2 regions of the Streptomyces achromogenes genome follow, and region 1 is predicted to be linked to the other one. Evidence: riboswitches for the same ligand, from Rfam matches in the RefSeq annotation. Region 1 holds a riboswitch; the other holds the start of a gene.

What was found. A riboswitch is a leader RNA that binds a small molecule or an ion and turns the genes downstream of it on or off. The one in region 1 is predicted to bind glycine.
Region 2: another riboswitch for glycine. It lies ahead of gcvP (aminomethyl-transferring glycine dehydrogenase); the one in region 1 lies ahead of gcvT (glycine cleavage system aminomethyltransferase GcvT).

What each region holds. Positions count from the first base shown of each region.
Region 1 is NZ_JAUSYH010000001.1:6,020,086-6,027,374, forward strand. It holds gene QF032_RS27145 (NADPH-dependent F420 reductase) at 147-809, shown strand; gene QF032_RS27150 (L-serine ammonia-lyase) at 1,008-2,375, opposite strand; gene glyA (serine hydroxymethyltransferase) at 2,432-3,694, opposite strand; gene gcvH (glycine cleavage system protein GcvH) at 3,709-4,086, opposite strand; gene gcvT (glycine cleavage system aminomethyltransferase GcvT) at 4,198-5,316, opposite strand; glycine riboswitch at 5,395-5,516, opposite strand; glycine riboswitch at 5,517-5,616, opposite strand; gene QF032_RS27170 (AAA family ATPase) at 5,758-6,477, shown strand; gene QF032_RS27175 (enhanced serine sensitivity protein SseB) at 6,572-7,289, shown strand, end outside.
Region 2 is NZ_JAUSYH010000001.1:1,648,477-1,655,765, reverse strand. It holds gene QF032_RS07500 (DUF881 domain-containing protein) at 1-380, shown strand, start outside; gene QF032_RS07495 (FHA domain-containing protein) at 463-1,347, shown strand; gene ftsR (transcriptional regulator FtsR) at 1,390-2,127, shown strand; gene QF032_RS07485 (bifunctional nuclease family protein) at 2,211-2,684, shown strand; gene QF032_RS07480 (MerR family transcriptional regulator) at 2,933-3,616, shown strand; gene QF032_RS07475 (DNA polymerase IV) at 3,685-5,112, shown strand; gene QF032_RS07470 (PRC-barrel domain-containing protein) at 5,149-5,520, opposite strand; glycine riboswitch at 5,631-5,726, shown strand; gene gcvP (aminomethyl-transferring glycine dehydrogenase) at 5,909-7,289, shown strand, end outside.

The DNA of each region.
Region 1 (7,289 bases):
CGCCCCCTTCGTCGTGGGCCGAAGACCGTCGCGGGGGACCGGAATAGATCCCCGCCGGTCCAGGTTGACGCCTCCAGAAGCATGCATGTGCATTGATTATCCGGTGCTCATCGACCACGCACGGCTCCTGGAAGGCAAGGCCTGTCATGAAGATCGGCATCATCGGCGCGGGCAACATCGGCGGCAACCTCACCCGGCGCCTCTCCGCCCTCGGCCACGACGTCTCCGTCGCGAACTCCCGCGGCCCGCACACGCTGACGGAGCTCGCCGAGGCCACGGGGGCCACCCCCGTCGCCGTCGAGGAGGCGGCGCGCGGCGCCGAGGTCGTCGTGGTCACCATCCCGCTGAAGGCGGTTCCGCACCTGCCGTCCGGCATCCTGGACGGCGCGGCCGACGGCCTGGTCGTCATCGACACCAACAACTACTACCCGCAGCAGCGCGACGGGAGGATCGCAGCCATCGAGGACGAGGGCATCACCGAGAGCCGCTGGGTCGAGCACCAGCTCGGCCACCCGGTAGTCAAGGCCTTCAACGGCACCTACGCCCAGGACATCCTGGACCGCCCGCTGGCCGCCGGCCACCCCGACCGCATGGCGCTCCCGGTCGCCGGCGACGACGAGGCGGCCAAGGCGACGGTGCGCGCCCTGATCGACGAGCTCGGCTTCGACACCGTCGACGCGGGCGGCATCGCCGACTCCTGGCGCCAGCAGCCCGACACCCCGGTCTACGGTCTGCAGGCCGGCGTCGAGGCCGTCACCAAGGCCCTGGCCGAGGCGACCCCGGAACGCCCTGCGGCCTTCCGCGGCTAGGGCCCGCCGTTCGGGGCCGGGCCGGATCGGGCCCGGATCACACGATCGTGAGGGGCACGTGCGGCCCGTCCGGCAGCTCGACCGCGATCGGGTCGCCGGGCCGCACGACGCCGGAGTACCTGCCGTTGCCGCCGGCGGCGCCGACCGGCCCGCTCATCCTGGGATCCCTCATTCCTCTTCCCCCCGGTTCCCGCCGGCTCAGCACTCGATGATGTTCACCGCGAGACCGCCCCGCGCGGTCTCCTTGTACTTGACGCTCATGTCCGCGCCGGTGTCCTTCATGGTCTTGATGACCTTGTCGAGGGACACCTTGTGCGAGCCGTCGCCGCGCATGGCCATACGGGCCGCGGTGACCGCCTTGACCGCGGCCATGCCGTTGCGCTCGATGCACGGGATCTGGACCAGGCCGCCCACCGGATCGCAGGTGAGGCCGAGGTTGTGCTCCATGCCGATCTCGGCCGCGTTCTCGACCTGTTCCGGGGATCCGCCGAGGACCTCGGCGAGCGCACCCGCCGCCATCGAGCAGGCCGAGCCGACCTCGCCCTGGCAGCCGACCTCGGCGCCGGAGATGGAGGCGTTCTCCTTGAAGAGCATGCCGATCGCCCCGGCCGCGAGAAGGAAGCGGACGACGCCGTCCTCGTCGGCGCCGGGCACGAAGTTCATGTAGTAGTGCAGCACCGCCGGGATGATGCCGGCCGCGCCGTTCGTGGGAGCGGTGACCACCCTTCCGCCGGCCGCGTTCTCCTCGTTCACGGCCATCGCGTACAGCGTGATCCACTCCATGGAGTGCGCCAACGCGTCGCCCTCCGCCCGGAGCTGACGGGCTGTCATGGCGGCGCGGCGGCGGACGCGCAGGCCGCCCGGCAGGATGCCCTCCCGGGACATGCCCCGTGAGACACAGCCCTGCATCACCCGCCACAGCTCCAGCAGGCCGGCCCGGATCTCGTCCTCCGTGCGCCAGGCCCGCTCGTTCTCCAGCATCAGCGCGGAGATCGACAGACCGGTCTCCCTCGTGAGGCGCAGCAGTTCGTCGCCCGTGCGGAAGGGGTACTTCAGTACCGCGTCGTCGAGTTTGATGCGGTCCGCGCCGACCGCCTCCTCGTCCACGACGAACCCGCCGCCGACCGAGTAGTACGTCTTCGACAGCAGTTCGGCGCCCTGCGCGTCATGGGCCCATATCGTCATGCCGTTGGCGTGGTACGGGAGGGCCTTGCGGCGGTGCAGGACGAGATCGTCGTTGAAGGAGAACGGGATCTCGTGCGAGCCCAGCAGCCGCAGCCGCCCGGAGTTCCTGATCTGCTCCACCCGCTCGTCGGCGTTCTCCACGTCCACCGTGCGCGGCGAGGAGCCCTCCAGGCCCAGCAGGACCGCCTTGGGCGTGCCGTGGCCGTGCCCGGTCGCGCCGAGCGAGCCGTACAGCTCACAGCGGACCGAGGCGGCGGAGTCCAGCAGGGACTCGTTGCGCAGCCGCCGTGCGAACATGCGGGCCGCCCGCATCGGGCCGACCGTGTGGGAGCTGGACGGGCCGATGCCGATCGAGAACAGGTCGAAGACCGAGATGGCCACGGGAACTCCTCGAGAAAGGGCGGGGGCGCACGTCGTCGGGCGCCCCCACCAGGGAACTACTTGTTCAGGCCGGGGTACAGGGGGTGCTTGTGGGCGAGGGCGGTGACCCGGGCCTTGAGGGAGGCGGCGTCGTACGACGGCTTGAGGGTCTGCGCGATGACGTCGGCGACCTCGGCGAAGTCCTCGGCGGTGAAGCCGCGGGTGGCCAGGGCGGGGGTGCCGATGCGCAGACCCGAGGTGACCATCGGCGGGCGCGGGTCGTCGGGGACGGCGTTGCGGTTGACGGTGATGCCGACCTCGTGGAGGCGGTCCTCGGCCTGCTGTCCGTCCAGTGCCGAGGCGCGCAGGTCGACCAGGATGAGGTGGACGTCGGTGCCGCCGGACAGGACGTTCACGCCGGCCTCGCGGGCGTCCGGCGCGGTGAGGCGTTCGGCGAGGATCTTCGCGCCCTCGACCGTGCGGGCCTGGCGCTCCTTGAAGTCCTCGCTCGCGGCCACCTTGAAGGAGACGGCCTTGGCGGCGATGACGTGCTCCAGGGGGCCGCCCTGGAAGCCGGGGAAGACGGAGGAGTTCAGCTTCTTGGCGAACTCCTTCTTCGCGAGGATGATGCCGCCGCGGGGGCCGCCGAGGGTCTTGTGGGTGGTGGAGGTGACGACGTCGGCGTACTCCACCGGGTTCGGGTGGAGACCGGCCGCGACCAGGCCCGCGAAGTGGGCCATGTCGACCCACAGGAACGCCTCGACCGCGTCGGCGATGCGGCGGAACTCGGCGAAGTCGAGCTGCCGGGGGTAGGCGGACCAGCCCGCGATGATGACCTTCGGGCGGTGCTCCTTGGCCAGGCGCTCGACCTCCGCCATGTCGACCAGGCCGGCGTCGTCGACGTGGTAGGCGACCACGTCGAACTGCTTGCCGGAGAAGTTGAGCCGCATGCCGTGGGTGAGGTGGCCGCCGTGGGCAAGATCGAGACCGAGGATGGTGTCGCCGGGCTGGGCGAGGGCGAACAGCGCGGCCTGGTTCGCCGAGGCGCCGGAATGCGGCTGGACGTTGGCGTACTCGGCGCCGAAGAGGTCCTTGAGGCGGTCGATGGCGATCTGCTCGGTGACGTCGACGTGCTCGCAGCCGCCGTAGTAGCGGCGGCCGGGGTAGCCCTCGGCGTACTTGTTGGTCAGGACCGAGCCCTGGGCCTCCATGACCGCGAGCGGCGCGAAGTTCTCCGAGGCGATCATCTCGAGCGTGGACTGCTGGCGGTGCAGTTCGGCGTCGACCGCGGCCGCGATCTCCGGGTCGAGCTCGTGCAGGGACGTGTTCAGGACGGACATGCGACTACGACTCCTCAGCCGGCGGTGTAGGCGGTGTACTCGTCGGCGGAGAGCAGATCGTCCGGCTCGCCCGTGACGCGTACCTTGAACAGCCACCCGCCCTCGAAGGGGGCGGAGTTCACCAGCGCCGGGTCGTCGACGACGTCCTGGTTGACCTCGGTGATCTCACCGGAGACCGGGGCGTACAGCTCGCTGACCGACTTGGTCGACTCCAGCTCGCCGCAGGACTCGCCCGCGGCCACCGTGGCGCCGGCCTCCGGGAGCTGGACGAAGACCACGTCACCGAGCGCGTTGGCCGCGTGCTCCGTGATGCCGACCGTCGAGACGCCGTCCTCGGCGACCGACAGCCACTCGTGCTCCTTGCTGTAACGCAGCTGCTGGGGGTTGCTCATGGCCTGAATTCTCCTGTACGCGGGGGAGTGCTGATGAAGGGGGGACGGTCCCGGGCACGGGTGAGCAGCGCGAAGGTGCGCGGTGTCACCTGCGGCCCGGGGGCCCAGTGTCTACTTCTGGCGCTTGTAGAAGGGCAGCGCCACGACCTCGTACGGCTCGTGACTGCCCCGGATGTCCACGCCCACGCCCGGGGTGCCCGGCGCGGCGTGCGCGGCGTCGACGTACGCCATCGCGATCGGCTTGCCCAGCGTCGGGGACGGCGCCCCGGAGGTGACCTCGCCGATCACCTCGCCGCCCGAAACGACGGCGTACCCGGCGCGCGGTACGCGGCGGCCCTCGGCGACCAGGCCGACCAGGACGCGCGGCGGCTGCCGCTCGGCCAGCGCCGCCGCCTCGGCGAGCGCCGCACGCCCGACGAAGTCGCCCTCCTTCTCGAACTTCACCACGCGCCCGAGGCCCGCGTCGAAGGGGGTGAGGGAGAGGCTCAGCTCGTGCCCGTACAGCGGCATGCCCGCCTCCAGGCGCAGCGTGTCCCGGCAGGACAGACCGCAGGGGACCAGCCCGACGCCCTCGCCGGCCTTGGTCAGCGCCTGCCACAGCTCGACGGCGTGCTCCGGCTTCACGAACAGCTCGAAGCCGTCCTCGCCGGTGTAGCCGGTGCGCGCGATGAGCGCGGGGACGCCGGCGACGGTGCCCGGCAGGCCCGCGTAGTACTTCAGGCCTTCCAGGTCGGCGTCGGTGAGGGCCGTGAGGATGCCGGGGGACTCAGGCCCCTGGACGGCGATCAGGGCGTAGGCGTCACGGTCGTCGCGGACCTCGACGTCGAACTCCTCGGCCAGGTTGCCCAACTCGTTCAGGACGTTCTGAGCGTTGGAGGCGTTGGAGACGATCATGTACTCGGCCTCGGCCAGCCGGTACACGATGAGGTCGTCGAGGATGCCGCCGTCCTCGGCGCAGATCATGGTGTAGCGGGCGCGGCCCACGCCCACCGCGGCGAGGTCGCCCACCAGGGCGAAGTTCAGGAACTCGGCCGCCTCCGGGCCGGTCACCGTGATCTCGCCCATGTGCGAGAGGTCGAAGAGCCCGGCCCGGGTGCGGACGGCGAGATGCTCGTCGCGTTCGGAGCCGTAGCGCAGGGGCATGTCCCAGCCGGCGAAGTCGGTCATCGTCGCGCCGAGCGAGCGATGCAGGGCGTCGAGCGCGGTGTGACGGGGTGCGGTACTGCTCATCGGTCGTTCGTCTCCCAAGGCGACGGGGCCCCTCCCGCGCGAACGTGAGCCGGGCGCGTGGGGGGACGGCGAGGTCGTTCCTCCCCATCTGTCATCGGAACCTGAGAGGTTCGCCATGACCACCGCTGCGAGCGGGGGCGGGACATGGCTTGCACCGTGGGTGGGACCGCCGGCGACGGCGGCCCGCTTTTCAGATGTGCCTCGCCCGCGCGGTAACGGGGCCTGAGAGATTCAAGGGAGGGACTTGCTCCTTCGGCGCCCCAGCGGAACTGCTGCTGAGGACTCTCCCGCGCGGATTCAAACGGCCGGTATGCAGTTGGCGCGGCCATCATCGCACGGCCCGCCCCCGTCGTGGCAGGCCGGATCTGTAACCGGCTTGTGTCGCTATGCGCACGAAAACGCGAGGCGCCGCGCATTACCTTCTCTTTACGCTCGACGGGGATGAGCACTATCTGGCCCCAGGGGAGGACGATCACGGTGAAGAGGACGACCTCGGCGAGGACCACGGCCTTCGCGGCCGGCTCCGGGATCGCGCTGCCCGCGCAGCCCGGCGCCCGTACCCGGGAGGCGTGCTCCCGGCAGCCCGCGCCCGTCGTCCGCGATCTGCGCGAGCGGGCCGGCCGCAGTCCGCACGGCCTGCTCTTCGGCCCGCGTGACCTGGTCGTGGTCACCGGTCTGCCCGGCAGCGGCAAGTCCACCCTGATGAAGCGCGCGGTGCCCGGCGTGCGCATCGACTCCCAGGACACCCGCGACCGCTGGGACGCCCGGATGCCCCGCCTCCTGCCCTACGCCCTCTACCGGCCGCTGGTCCGCCTCGCCCACTACGCCGGACTGCGCCGGGCCCTGCGCGGCGGCGGGGGCGTCGTGGTGCACGACTGCGGCACCCAGGCCTGGGTCCGCGACTGGCTGGCCCGCGCGGCCCGCCGCCGCGGCGGCGCCCTGCACCTGATCGTTCTCGACGTCGGCGCGGACGCGGCCCTGCGGGGCCAGCGCGAGCGCGGCCGAGGCGTCTCGCGGTACGCGTTCCTGCGGCACCGCCGGGCCGCCGCCCGGCTCCTGCGGTCGGTGGAGAAGGGCCGGCTGCCCGAGGGGTGCGGCTCCGCGGTCCTGCTCGACCGGCCCGCCGCCGACGTCCTGCGGCGGATCGGCTTCACGGGCTGAGGTCCGTCGGCCTCACGGGCAGCGGCGGGGCCGTCGGCACCCGCTAGCCTTTCAGTCACAGCAGAGTGAGCGGTTCTTAGCAGGCGGTAGGCAGATGGACTTCCCCCCGGCGGACTTCCCCGCGGACTTCCCGGCGCAGGCGCACCCCCATTCGCACGGCGGATGGCCCGGCAACGAGCTGGAGGAGGTGCTCTCCGCCTCCCTCGGCATGCCGGGAGCCGGCGGCCGGATCGTGGAGGTGCTCGGCCGCAGCTTCGTCTGGGTGCCGCTCCCCGGCGGCGGCGGCCCGCACAGCGGCCCCCTCGACCTGCCCACGATGGAACTCGACGGCCAGGTGTACGTGCCGGTCTTCAGCTCCGAGGAGCAGTTCCGCCAGGTCGTCGGCTCGCACATGTCGTTCACCGTCGCGCCGGCCGTGGAGTTCGCGCGGGGGCTGCCGCCGCAGGCGGGCATCCTCGTCAACCCCGACGGCATGGTCGGCGTCCCGCTGCCGCCGCCCGCCGTGGCCGAGCTGTGCCGGGCCGGCCGCACCCCGCTGGACGGCCCGGCCACCGGCGGCCGGGTCCGCCTCTACGAGCCGGACTGGCAGGACGACCCGATGGACTTCCTGGCCGCGGCCTGCGCGGAGTTCGAGGCCGTCGGCGTGGTCCGCACCGCCCGCCGCTGCCTGGCCGCGATCGAGACGGCGGACCCGGTGATGTTCGTGGGCGTCGAGCTCTCCCAGTGGGAGGGCGACCTGCGCGCGCTGCCCCTGGAAGCCCTCGGCAGGGCCCTGACGACGGCGGCCGTGCCCTGGCCGGTCAACCTGGTCC
Region 2 (7,289 bases), 4.4 Mb from region 1:
AGGGACCCGGCATCACCATGACCATCGAGGACACGAAGGGAGCGGTCGAGGCGGACATGTTGCTCGACGCGATCCAGGAGCTGCGCGCGGCGGGTGCCGAGGCGATCCAGGTGAACGGTGTGCGGGTCGTTGCCGGCACCTTCCTGACGGAGTCCGGTGGGGGCGTGAGCGTCGACGGGAACAAGATCAACGCGCCCTACCGTTTCAAGGTCATCGGCAACCCGCAGGACCTCGAGCCGGCGCTGAACATCCCCGGAGGCGTCGTCCAGACCCTCGAAAAGGAGCAGGCCACCGTGGTCGTGGAGCGATCGGACAAGATCGTTGTGGACGCCTTGCGAGAGGCGAAGCGGCCTGACTACGCTCGGTCGTCGGCGCCGTGAGCGGGGGGCGCATGGGGGGCGTCCGGCAGGGGCATGAGGTTGCGGGGGGTCGACGCACCGATCGGGTGGTGCGTGGTGGAAACTGTCTGGTGGGCACGGACGTTGTGAAGGTGTCCGGGTCGGCCGGTGTATTCAGTCAGGGTTCGTCCTGCCCCACGGGCGGGTCTGTTTCGGTCAAGGGGAATCGCCCGTGAAGTTGTTTGCGAAGTTGTTCGGCAAGAGCCCGCGTGAGGGTGGCGACAACGCGACCGCCCGTCATCGCGCGCAGCCTGACGCAGAGGGTCAGCGACCGCTGTTCAGGGACCAGGTGGCTGGTTCGGGCGGTGACGTTCCCGGAGGTCAGGGCGCGGCGTCTGTTGACCCTGCGCAGTCCGGCGGCATAGGTTTCGGCCAACCGTCAACCTCGAGTACGGGTGGAGGGTTTTCCCCTATGTCAGCCCTGGTGTGTACGAGGTGCGGTAACCGCAACGCGGAGAACAGCCGCTTCTGCTCGAACTGCGGTGCGCCGCTGCGTCCCGGGCTGACGCCCGAGCGTGCGTCGGAGACGACCTCCACGATCTCGATCTCCGGTCTTGAAGCCTATGACTCCGAGGTCACCGGGCAGACGCAGTTGCCGGCGCTCTCTCCCGAGGCGCAGGCCGCCGTCGACGCGCTGCCGGTGGGCTCCGCGCTGCTGGTGGTGCGTCGTGGCCCGAACTCGGGCAGCCGTTTCCTCCTGGACGGCGACCTGACCACGGCCGGCCGCCATCCGCAGAGCGACATCTTCCTCGACGACGTGACGGTGTCGCGTCGCCACGTGGAGTTCCGTCGCAACCCGGACGGCACGTTCAAGGTGGCGGACGTCGGCAGTCTGAACGGTACTTACGTCAACCGGGAGCGGATCGACGAGATCCCGCTGTCGAACGGTGACGAGGTGCAGATCGGCAAGTACCGGCTGGTCTTCTACGCGAGCCAGCGGGGTTACTGACCCGCCCCCGGGCTCCGTCCGGGGGGATCCGAGGGAAGGTCCATGCTGCAAACACCGAGGGGCGGTGCCGGAGCCGGCACCGCCGCCACGGACGGTGTGCTGATGAGCATCGGCACCGTGCTGAACGCCCTGCGGGACGAGTTCCCGGACGTCACGATCTCCAAGATCCGTTTTCTGGAGTCGGAAGGGCTCATCGAGCCCCAGCGGACCCCTTCGGGCTACCGCAAGTTCAGCGTGCGCGACGTGGAGCGCCTCGGTCACGTCCTGAGGATGCAGAGGGACCACTATCTGCCCCTCAAGGTCATCCGTGAGCATCTGGAGGCCATGGAGCGCGGCGAGGCCGCACCGCTGCCGACCGTGGGCCGGCAGCGGGACGGAGAGCCCGCCCTGGAGCTGTCGGACGGGCCCACGGTCGCCCGGATCGGCAGGACCGAGCTGCTGGCGGCCGCGGGCATCGGGGAGCGGGAGCTCGAGGAGTGGGAGTCCTACGGGCTCGTCGTGCCGATCGAGGACGGGGTCTATGACGCCGAGGCGGCCACGGTGGCGGCGCTCGTCGCCGAGCTGGGGCGGTACGGGATCGAGCCGCGGCATCTGCGCGTGATGAAGACGGCGGCCGACCGTGAAGCCGGTCTCGTCGACCAGGTGGTCGCACCGCTCAGACGGCACCGCAACCCGCAGACCCGGGCGCACGCGGAGGCCCGCACGAAGGAACTGGCCGGGCTCGCGGTCCGGCTGCACGCGGCGTTGGTGCAGACCGCGCTCGGGGTGCGCCTGCCCTGAGCGGGCGGTTCGCCCGGGGCGGATCGGTCGCCCGTTCCCGGCCCGACTACCCAAACGTCCCGGGCACGGCCTAGGGTTGCTGTGTGAACGAGCTCGATGTCGTAGGTGTCCGGGTCGAGATGCCCTCCAACCAACCGATCGTGCTGCTGCGCGAAGTGGGAGGCGACCGCTACCTCCCCATCTGGATCGGACCTGGGGAGGCGACGGCCATCGCCTTCGCCCAGCAGGGCATGGCCCCGGCGCGACCGCTGACCCACGACCTGTTCAAGGACGTGCTGGAAGCCGTCGGCCAGGAGCTCACCGAAGTGCGCATCACGGATCTGCGGGAGGGAGTCTTCTACGCGGAGCTGGTCTTCGCCAGCGGCGTCGAGGTGAGTGCGCGCCCGTCCGACGCCATAGCGCTGGCCCTGCGCACCGGAACGCCGATCTACGGCAGCGACACGGTGCTGGACGACGCGGGAATCGCCATCCCGGACGAGCAGGAGGACGAGGTCGAGAAGTTCCGCGAGTTCCTCGACCAGATCTCGCCTGAGGACTTCGGCACCAGCAACCAGTAGGGACCCGAGCGGGGGCGCACACGTGCGGCGACCTGCGCGGGGCGTCTCGCCCTCTTCGGCAAATGCCAGCGGCGACTGAGAGCGTCCTACGGCTACTTCTCAGCGCATTCGGCTAGCCTTTCCCCGCGGTGAGGTGCGGGAAACCACTCCTAGGGTGATTATCACTCGGCGTGCCGAGTGTGGCGATCGTTGACGCACCCCTGGCGACTGCCTACCGTCGAGAAGGCAGGTCTAGGACGGAGGTCGGCGTGAGAAGCAGCGGCGACGGTGCGGTTGGGGGTGCCCCCGGACTCGGTGTCGGGGGAAGCGGTCCGTACCCTCCCCCAAGCTCTCGGCTGCGCTCGGGCTTGGGGTATCCCCAGCAGAGCAGCGCGGCCGATCACGCTCCGCAGCGACCGGCGGCCGTGCCGAGCAGCGGAGGGACGACGTCCATGGCGTCCGAGCAGATCGGCTATCGCGGTCCGACCGCCTGTGCGGCGGCGGGCATCACCTACCGGCAGCTGGACTACTGGGCGCGCACCGGGCTCGTCGAGCCGAGCGTGCGGCCCGCGCACGGGTCCGGCAGCCAGCGTCTCTACAGCTTCCGCGACGTCGTCGTCCTGAAGATCGTCAAGAGGTTCCTCGACACCGGGGTGTCGCTGCAGAACATCCGCAGCGCCGTGCAGCATCTGCGGGAGCGCGGGTTCAGCGATCTGGAGCGGATGACGCTGATGAGCGACGGCGCGACGGTGTACGAGTGCACCTCGCCGGACGAGGTCCACACGCTGCTCCAGGGCGGTCAGGGGGTCTTCGGGATCGCCGTGGGCGTGGTGTGGCGGGACGTCGAGAGCGCGCTGTCGCAGCTGCACGGGGAGCGCGTCGACACCGGCGAGACGCTCGTCGGGCCCAATCCGGCGGACGAGCTGGCACGCAGGCGCAACCGGGCCGTCTGACGCGGCCTCCCGGGCGCGAGGGCGGTCGTACGACGTCGTTGTCAGTGGTGTGGTGCAGCATCGGACATGTGAGAAACGCGCCCACGATCCTGCATCTCGACATGGATGCCTTCTTCGCCCAGGCGGAGCAGGCATCCAAGCCGAGCCTGCGCGGGAAGGCCGTGGTCGTGGGAGGCCTCGGGCCCCGCGGTGTGGTCGCGACGGCCTCCTACGAGGCACGGGTCTTCGGGGTCCACTCGGCGATGCCGATGGCCCAGGCGCGCAGGCTGGCACCGAACGCCGCTTACCTCGTGCCCCGGTTCGCCTTCTACCGGTCGATCAGCGAGCAGGTCATGGCGCTGCTGAGGGCGTTGTCGCCGCTGGTGGAGCCGCTGAGCCTGGACGAGGCCTTCGTGGACCTGGAGGCGGGCGAGGCGGCCTGGGACAGGGATTCCGCACGGCTCGCCGGCGTCAGACTGCGCACGGACATACGGGCCGTCACCGGTCTCACGGGTTCGGTGGGACTGGCCTCCTGCAAGATGCTCGCGAAGATCGCCTCGGAGGAGGCGAAACCCGACGGCCTGGTGCTCATCGAGCCGGGCACCGAGCGGCAGCTGCTCGGGCCCATGCCGGTGCGGACGCTGCCGGGGGTGGGCCCTGCCACGGGGGACCATCTGCGGCGGGCCGGGATCACCACGGTCGACGAGATCGCCGAGGCGGGTGAGGACGAGCTGGTGCGGCTGCTGGGCAAGGCGCACGGGCATGCCCTCCACGCCATGGCGCTGGCACGCGACGACCGGCCCGTGGTGGCCGAGCGGGAGACCAAGTCCGTCTCGGTCGAGGACACGTACGACGTGGACATCCACGACCGGGTCCGGGTGGGGCTGGAGGTCCAGCGGCTCGCGGACCGGTGTGTGCGCAGGCTCCGGGAGGCCGGTCTGTCGGGCCGGACCATCGTGCTGAAGGTGCGCCGCTACGACTTCTCGACGCTCACCCGGTCCGAGACGCTGCGCGGGCCCACGGACGATCCGGCGGTGATCAGGGAAGCGGCGGCCCGGTTGCTGGACTCCGTCGACACCACGGGCGGGGTGCGGCTGCTCGGGGTGGGCGTCAGCGGTCTGGCGGACTTCACGCAGGAGGACCTGTTCGCGCAGGCCGCGGAGGCGCGGGCGGACGAGTCCGCGGCCGGGCCCGTGGAGGAGCCCGCCGCCGAGGAGTCGGCGCCGGCCCACGCCGCTGTCCACGCCGAGCATCAGTGGCGTCCGGGGCACGACGTGCGGCATGCCGAGCTCGGACACGGGTGGGTGCAGGGCAGTGGGCTGGGCCGGGTCACGGTGCGGTTCGAGACGCCGGAGTCGGAGCCGGGCCGGGTGCGCACGTTCCGCACCGACGATCCGCGGTTGGCTCCGGCGGACCCGCTGCCGCTGGTGCGGCGAAGACCGGGAGAGGACGAGGAGGCGGAGGCGGCGGGCGGCACGCGGGAACTCTCGGTGGCGCCGGACAGCGGCACGGAGTGAGGCTGTCCGAGGTTCAGGAGCTGTCGGCTGCGGGAGTCAGCTTTCGTCCGTGCCCGCCAGACGGCCGAAATCGTGGTCGGGCAGCGGGGGAGGGGCCGCCACGTCCAGACCGTAGTGGTGGTAGAGCTGGAGTTCCTGCTCCGGGGAGAGATGGCGGCCCACGCCGAAGTCGGGGGCGTCCTTGATCAGCGCGCGGTCGAACGGGATGTGCAGGGTCCCCTCGACCAGCTCGCTGGGCTCCAGGGGGACGAAGGCGTCACGGGAGAACAGGCCCGTGCGGATGGCGGCCCACTCCGGTACACCGGTCGCGTCGTCGAGGTAGACCTCGTCGACGGTGCCTATCTTCGCCCCGTTGCGGTCGAACGCCTTGCGGCCGATCAGGTTGCGCGGATCGATGTCGGTCTGCACGGGCCCTCCTCTTGGTCGCAGCTCGTCCGTAAGGACTACAAAAGAGCACATCGGGGCGAGCGGCCACTCGAGAGGCCCGTTGACCTCGCTGGTAGTCTGACAAAGGCTGCTGACCCCGTGCGGGAGAGTCCTCCGGAGACCACCGGAGGCGCCGAAGGAGCAAATCCTCCCCGGAATCTCTCAGGCTCACGTACCGCACGGACGAGGTCACTCTGGAAAGCAGGGCGGGTGCCGACGGCGTCGACGGTGTCCGCTCTCACCGACGGTGAAAGCCGGTCGTCCGCTGGCGGCCGGTGAAGCTCTCAGGTTGAGATGACAGAGGGGGAGGCCGTCCGGGTACCCGCCGTGGTGACCCTCGAAGGTCGTGTCAGACCAGGAGGCCTCCGTAATGACCGCCCACCGCATTCCGCTCTCCGAGCTCGAGCAGGGAATCCCCTTCGAGCAGCGCCACATCGGGCCCGACCACGAGGCGATGGCCAAGATGCTCGCGCACGTCGGCTACGGCTCGCTCGACGAGCTCACCGCCGCCGCGGTCCCTGACGTGATCAAGAACGCCGACGCGCTGGACCTGCCGGGCGCCCGCACCGAGGCCGAGGTGCTGGCCGAGCTGCGCTCGCTGGCCGACCGCAACCAGGTGCTCGCCCCGATGATCGGCCTCGGCTACTACGGCACCTTCACGCCGCCCGTCATCCTGCGCAACGTCATGGAGAACCCGGCCTGGTACACCGCCTACACGCCGTACCAGCCGGAGATCTCCCAGGGCCGGCTGGAGGCGCTGCTGAACTTCCAGACGATGGTCGCCGACCTGACGGGTCTGCCGACCTCGGGCGCGTCGCTGCTCGACGAGGGCACGGCGGCCGCCGAGGCGATGGCGCTGTCACGGCGTATGGGGAAGAACAAGAAGGGCCTCTTCCTCATCGACGCGGACGCGCTGCCGCAGACCATCGCCGTGATCGAGACGCGTGCCGAGCCGACCGGCGTCGAGGTCGTCGTCGCCGATCTGAGCGGCGGCATTCCGGCGGAGATCGCGGAGCGCGAGATCAACGGCGTGCTCGTCCAGTACCCCGGTGCGTCCGGCGCCGTGCGGGACCTGAAGGCGCTCATCGACCAGGCGCACGGGCTCGGCGCGCTCGTCACCGTCGCCGCGGACCTGCTCGCGCTGACGCTGCTGAAGTCGCCCGGTGAGCTGGGTGCGGACATCGCGGTCGGCACCACCCAGCGGTTCGGTGTGCCGATGGGCTTCGGGGGGCCGCACGCCGGCTACATGGCGGTGCACGAGAAGTTCGCGCGGAGCCTGCCCGGCCGTCTCGTGGGCGTGTCCGTGGACGCGGACGGGAACAAGGCCTACCGGCTCGCACTGCAGACGCGTGAGCAGCACATCAGGCGCGAGAAGGCGACGAGCAACATCTGCACGGCGCAGGTGCTGCTGGCGGTGATGGCCGGGATGTACGCGGTCTACCACGGCCCCGACGGGCTGCGCGCGATCGCCCGGCGCACGCACCGGTACGCCGCGATCATCGCCGCGGGGCTCGAGGCCGGGGGCGTCGAGGTGGTGCACGGGGCGTACTTCGACACGCTGACCGTGCGGGTGCCCGGGAAGGCCGCCGAGGCCGTCGCCGCCGCGCGGGACCGCGGGGTCAACCTGCACCTCGTCGATGCCGACCGGGTGGCGCTCTCCTGTGACGAGACCACCGCGCGTGCCCAGGTCGCCGCGGTCTGGGCGGCCTTCGGCGTGGACGGCGACATCGAGTCGCTCGACGCGGCCGTCG